2 regions of the Streptomyces sp. MK7 genome follow, and region 1 is predicted to be linked to the other one. Evidence: riboswitches for the same ligand, from Rfam matches in the RefSeq annotation. Region 1 holds a riboswitch; the other holds the start of a gene.
The links. Region 1 has a riboswitch for cobalamin ahead of R2S09_RS01195 (HoxN/HupN/NixA family nickel/cobalt transporter). Riboswitches for the same ligand answer to the same signal wherever they lie in the genome.
Positions count from the first base shown of each region.

Region 2: another riboswitch for cobalamin. It lies ahead of R2S09_RS19240 (cobalamin biosynthesis protein); the one in region 1 lies ahead of R2S09_RS01195 (HoxN/HupN/NixA family nickel/cobalt transporter).

Region 1 is NZ_JAVACL010000001.1:270,181-273,369, forward strand. It holds gene R2S09_RS01185 (glycoside hydrolase family 13 protein) at 1-1,067, opposite strand, end outside; gene R2S09_RS01190 (metalloregulator ArsR/SmtB family transcription factor) at 1,167-1,526, opposite strand; cobalamin riboswitch at 1,607-1,796, shown strand; gene R2S09_RS01195 (HoxN/HupN/NixA family nickel/cobalt transporter) at 1,827-2,933, shown strand; gene R2S09_RS01200 (nucleoside hydrolase) at 2,930-3,189, opposite strand, start outside.
Region 2 is NZ_JAVACL010000016.1:55,120-58,308, forward strand. It holds gene R2S09_RS19230 (anion permease) at 1-1,076, shown strand, start outside; gene R2S09_RS19235 (hypothetical protein) at 1,111-1,341, shown strand; cobalamin riboswitch at 1,502-1,643, shown strand; gene R2S09_RS19240 (cobalamin biosynthesis protein) at 1,743-2,714, shown strand; gene R2S09_RS19245 (cobyric acid synthase) at 2,711-3,189, shown strand, end outside.

The DNA of each region.
Region 1 (3,189 bases):
GAGGCCCCGGCGGCCCGCGCGCCGGCCAGCGAGGCGGTGACGACCCGGCGCAGCTCGGCCGCGTCCCAGCCGGTCTGGAGGTACTCGAAGTTGAAGGCCTGCCCCAGTTCGTCCGGGCGGGCGTACAGCGCGCGGCGGCTGTCCGGCGCCCAGGCCTCGGCGACCGCCGTGCGGGGCGGGAGGTAGGCGTCGAAGATCTTGCGCCAGTCGCGGTAGATCTCGTGGACGTCGTCCCGGTCCCAGTACGGGTGGCTGCCGGGCGCCACGTTGGGCAGGGCGTCCTCGCCGGTGACCCCGATGTTCCCGACGTCGCGGAGCGGTTCGTCGAGGTCCTTGACCAGGGCGTGCGCCACGTCGACGCGGAAGCCGTCCACGCCCCGGTCGGACCAGAACCGCAGGGTGGTGCGGAAGTCGGCGCGCACCTGCTCGTTCTCCCAGTTGAAGTCCGGCTGTTCGGGTGCGAACAGGTGCAGGTACCACTGCCCGTCCGGAACACGCCGCCAGGCGCTGCCGCCGAAGACGGACTGCCAGTCGGTGGGCGGGAGTTCGCCGTGCTCGCCGCGCCCGTCGCGGAAGACGTACCGGTCGCGGGCCGGGGAGCCGGGGCCGGCCCGTAGCGCCTCCTGGAACCAGGGGTGCAGGTGGGAGCTGTGGTTGGGGACGATGTCGACGATCACCTTCAGGCCCAGGCGATGGGCCTCGGTGACCATGGCATCGAAGTCGTCGAGGGTGCCCAGGCGCGGGTCGACGTCCCGGTGGTCGGCGACGTCGTAGCCGCCGTCGGCCAGCTCGGAGGGGTAGAAGGGGCTCAGCCACAGCGCGTCCACGCCGAGCGCGGCGAGGTGGGTCAGCCGCTGGGTGACGCCCCGGATGTCGCCGAGCCCGTCACCGTCGGCGTCGGCGAAGCTGCGGGGGTAGACCTGGTAGACGACGGCCTGCCGCCACCAGTCGGGGTTCTTGGGGGAGAGGTCGGGCGGCGCGTCGTGGGGGGAGGTGTTTGTGGCGGCGTGCGCGGAGTCCTGGGGGGAGGCGTCCGTCGAGTCGTGCGTGGTGGTGCGGTCGGTCACGCGGTCTCCTCTTCGGTGCGTTGTTGAAGCAACAAAGAGAACTCTGTCCAGATCGCCGGAAATATGAACACCGCCACGGGAGGGCAGAGGGGACGTGTGTCAGCCGGTGTCGGCCGCACAGTGCTCCAGCAGGCGCCGTACGTCCCGGTCCACCACCCGGTAGCGCACCACGCGCCCCTCCTTCTCGCCCTCCACGACCCCGGCCGCCCGCAGCAGCCGCAGCGCCTGGGAGACGGCCGGGTCGTTCATGCCGGTGGCGATCGCGAGGTCGGAGACGGCCAGCGGGCCGGTGCGGTGCAGGGCGAGCAGCAGCGCGAGCCGCTTGGGGTCGGCGAGCAGCGAGAAGCGGTCCGCCCAGGCGCGGACGTGCGCGGCGTCGCCGATCGCCGCGATGGCGTCGCACACCCGGTGACCGTCGATGGTGCGGCGGTCCGCGCGGTCGGCAGGGACGAGATGCATACCGCCATCCTCGCAGGCGGCACTCTGTGATCTTAAATACCTGCGCACGTATGCAGCTATGCAGCCGACCGCTTCCGCCTCTACGGTGGGCGGGCCGTGGTGTTCGGGAAGTCGATGCAAGGTCGACGCGGCCCTCGCCACTGTGATCGGGGAGTTCCAGGCCCACGTCCCGCACGGGACAGCCACTGGCCGTCGTACGGCGGCCGGGAAGGCGGGCCGGGCACGCACCACCCGTAAGCCAGGAGACCGGCCACGGCAGCTCACGAAGTGATCCACGAGGTGCTGGAGCGTGATGACCGGATGACCCTGCCCAACCCTGCCCCGACGACGGCCAAGGCCACCTTCACCTGGCGCCGGGAGGACACCCTCAAGACCGCCGGCCTGATGGCCGCCATCGCCGCACTGCACGTCGTCGCCTTCGGAATCCTGTTCCTGCTCGTCGTGCCGGGACACTACGAGGTCGGTTCCAAGGCGTTCGGCATCGGACTCGGCGTCACCGCCTACACCCTGGGCGTACGGCACGCCTTCGACGCCGACCACATCGCCGCCATCGACAACACCACCCGCAAGCTGATGGCCGACGGCAAGCGGCCCGTGTCGGTGGGCTTCTGGTTCGCGCTGGGCCACTCCAGCGTCGTGATCGTCCTCGCCGTGATGATCGCGGGCGGGACACAACTCGCCGACCGGGTCACCGACGAGGGTTCCACCACCCATCAGGTGCTCGGCTTCATGGGCACGACCATCGCCGGCGCCTTCCTCTACCTCATCGCCGCCCTGAACCTGGTCGCCCTGGCCGGCATCCTCAAGGTCTTCCGGTCGATGCGGGCGGGGACCTACGACGAGACCGAGCTCGAACGGCACCTGGACTCCCGGGGGTTCATGAACCGCTTCCTCGGCCGCCTCACGCGATCCATCTCCCGTCCGGGTCAGATGTACCCGCTCGGCTTCCTCTTCGGCCTCGGCTTCGAGACCGCCACGGAGGTCACGCTGATGGTGATGGCCGGCTCGGGTGCGGCCGCCGGACTGCCCTGGTACGCGATCCTGTGCCTGCCCCTGCTCTTCACGGCGGGCATGTGCCTGTTCGACACCCTGGACGGCACGTTCATGAACTTCGCCTACCAGTGGGCCTTTTCGAACCCCGTCCGCAAGGTGTTCTACAACCTCACCATCACCGGCCTGTCCATCGCCGTCGCCTTCTTCATCGGCACGATCGAACTCGTCGGCGTCCTGCACGACAAGCTCGACCTGCGTGACGACGTCACCGGCTGGATCGCCGGCCTCGACCTGGACAACCTGGGCTACGTCATCGTCGGCCTGTTCGTCGCGGTGTGGGCGGCGGCGCTGGCCTACTGGAAGGCGGCCAAGGTGGAGCAGCGCTGGGCGGTGGGGGCGGCGGACACCGACTAGGGCCCGCACGGCCCGCTTCCTTCGACAGTGGCCAGGTACAGCTTCACGTACCGGTCGGGGTCGATGTCCAACGCCACGTCCACCAGGGGCTGTTCGCGGGCCTCGCCGTGGAGTTCCGCCTCGCCCGGGCGCGGCCGGCGGTCGACGACCGTCTGGCCGCGCGCGGGGCCCGGCGCGAGGTTCACCTCCACCGGCAGCCGGTGCGTGGTCAGCCCCTCCGGGTCGGCGACCGAGCAGACGGCGCCCGCGTCGCCGA
Region 2 (3,189 bases), on a different contig from region 1:
CCAGTTCCTCGCACGCCCTGATGGGCGGTCTGATCGGCGCGGCGATCGCCTCCGCCGGTTTCGGCGCGGTCCACGGCGGTGTGCTCGTCACCAAGGTGCTGCTGCCCGCCGTCGCGGCTCCGGTCGTCGCGGGCCTCGCCGCGATGGTCGCGACCCGGCTGTCGTACACGATCGGCAAGAAGGCGGACGGCAAGGCGGCCGAGAAGGGCCACCGCGCCGGGCAGATCGCCTCCGCCGGCCTGGTCTCGCTCGCCCACGGCACCAACGACGCGCAGAAGACGATGGGTGTCATCACCCTCGCCCTGATCGCCGGCGGCGCCATCGCCCCCGGCTCCAACCCTCCCACCTGGGTCATCCTCTCCGCGGGCCTGGCTATCGCGCTCGGCACCTACATCGGCGGCTGGCGGATCATCCGCACCATGGGCACGGGCCTGACCGACCTCCAGCCGCAGCAGGGCTTCGCCGCCCAGACCAGCGCGGCCACCGCCATCCTGGCCTCCTCCCACCTCGGCTTCTCGCTCTCCACCACGCACGTCGTCTCCGGCTCGGTGATGGGCGCCGGGCTGGGCCGCACGGGCGGTGTGGTCCGCTGGTCCACCGCGGGCCGCATGGCCATCGCCTGGGTGCTCACGCTGCCGGCCGCGGCCCTGGTCGGCGCGGGCGCCGAGGAGGTCACCGGACTGGGCGACTGGGGCACCGCGCTCGTCGCCGTGTTCCTGGTGGCCTCGAGCGCGGCGATCTGGAAGATCTCCCGCCGCCAGGTCGTCGACCACACCAACGTCACCCAGAGCGCGACCGAGGAGCCGGCCGGCGTCGTGACCCAGGCGATCGCCGCCGTGACCCCGCCCCCGGCGGCCCCCGCCCCCGCCTCCACGGCACCGGTCTCCGCAGAGGAGTCCCCCGCCGTCGAGCCGCTCACGGCGAAGATCCCCGCCCAGCCGACCACGCCCGTCATCGACGCGCCCGTGATCGACGCAACGGTCATCGACCCGCCCGTCATCGACCCGCCCGTCATCGATCCGGCGCCCGCGCCGACCGCGTCCACCCCGGCCACCCCGCCGGCCGCCACCGTCTGACCCCCGCACACCCGGCACCCAAGGAAGCATCACCATGAAGATCGACTGGGCAGCCCTCGGCTCCGTCTTCGGCGTCAGCCTCGCGGTCACCGTGGGCCTGGTGGCACTGTTCACCCTCGGCATCGCGGGGCTGTCCCGGCGGGAGCGGGCCGTCACGCAGGGCAGCGGCAGCGGGGCCCTCGCCGTCACCGGCGCCTACGTCTGCTTCGCCGCCTGCGCCGCCGCGGTGGCCTACGGCATCTACCTCATCGTCGGCAAGGGCTGACGGCCGGTCAGAACCGCTGTCCGGGCCCCGGAAGTCAAGAGCGTCCCACCGCCCGCCCCGCCCGCGTCGCCACCTCGGCGAACGGGCGGGGCGGGCGTTTCACACCGTCGGGTGTGGGCCTCATCTCAGTATCCCTTCGCAGGTCAACGGTGAGTTGACGGCTGTTCGCGGCGCGTGGTGGACTGCCGGAGCCATGTACGGCGGCAGGAGAGGAAGCCGGTGCGAATCCGGCGCGGTCCCGCCACTGTCACCGGGGTAGGAACCCCGGGAGCCAGGAACTCTCACCGCCGGTCTCGTCGAACCAGGGCGTGGACACCCTGAGTGAGGACATATCGCCATGCGCGGCTGCCGACCGAGGTCCATCAGCGACGCTCTGCCCGACCCCGAAGCCGGCTGAACCCATGGGTGCCGATCGCGTCTTCGCGTACGGCGCCGCCGCCGGCCTCCTCGGTGACCTCCTCCTCGGCGATCCTCGCCGGGGACATCCGGTCGCTGTGTTCGGCAGGGCCGCGGGCGCCGTGGAACGCGTGCTGTGGCGGGACCACCGGGGATGGGGCGCACTTCATACGGCCCTGTGCGCCGGCGGCGCCGCCGCGCTCGGTGCCGCCGCCGCGCGCGCCGTCCGTACCTCCCCGGTCGCGTCCGTCGCCCTGACCGGCGCCGCCACCTGGGCCGTGGTCGGCGGGACCTCCCTCGCCCGGGAGGCACGCACCATCGGACGGGCGCTGGAAGCGGGCGACGTGGCCGCCGCCCGAACGCGGCTGCCGCACCTGTGCGGACGCGACCCTCAGGCACTCGACGCCGACGGGATCGCCCGGGCCGTGGTGGAGTCGGTCGCCGAGAACACCTCCGACGCCGTGGTGGGCGCGCTGGTGTGGGGCGCCGTCGCCGGCGTGCCGGGGCTCGCCGGGTTCCGGGCCGTCAACACCCTGGACGCCATGGTCGGGCACACGTCGCCCCGGTACCGGCGCTTCGGCTGGGCCTCGGCGCGCCTGGACGACCTGGCCGGGTGGCCGGGGGCGCGGCTCACCGCCGTCCTCGCGGCCGCGGCCGGCCCGGACCCGCGGGGCGCCCTGCGCGCCTGGCGCGCCGACGCCGACCGGCACCCGAGCCCCAACGCCGGTCCGGTCGAGGCCTCGTTCGCGGGGGCGCTCGGGGTACGGATGGGCGGCACGTTGTCGTACGGGGGGCGCGTTGAGCACCGGCCGGTGCTCAACGGCGCCGGGCGCGCCGTGCGGGCCGGGGACATCGAACGGGCCGTACGGCTCTCACGGCGCGTGAGCTGGCTCGCGCTCGGCACCTGCGCCGCCGTCAGGCTCCTGCGCAACCGCAGCAACCGCATTAACGGTCCGACGAAGGGACGTAGGTCATGAGCGGTGGTCTGCTCGTCGCCGGCACCACCTCCGACGCCGGGAAGAGCGTCGTCACGGCCGGGATCTGCCGGTGGCTGGTGCGGCAGGGCGTCAAGGTCGCGCCCTTCAAGGCGCAGAACATGTCCCTCAACTCCTTCGTCACACCCGAGGGCGCGGAGATCGGGCGGGCGCAGGCCATGCAGGCCCAGGCCTGCCGGATCGAGCCGACCGCGCTGATGAACCCGGTGCTGCTCAAGCCGGGCGGGGAGCAGAGCAGCCAGGTGGTGCTGCTGGGCAAGCCGGTGGGCGAGTTGAGCGCGCGCGGCTACCACGGCGGACGCCAGCAGCGGCTGCTGGGCACCGTGCTGGACTGCCTCACCGAGCTTCGGGGCACGTATGACGCCGTGATCTGTGAGGGGGCGGGGTCTCCGGCGGAGATCAATCTGCGCCGGACGGACATCGTGAACATGGGGATCGCGCGGAACGCGCGGCTTCC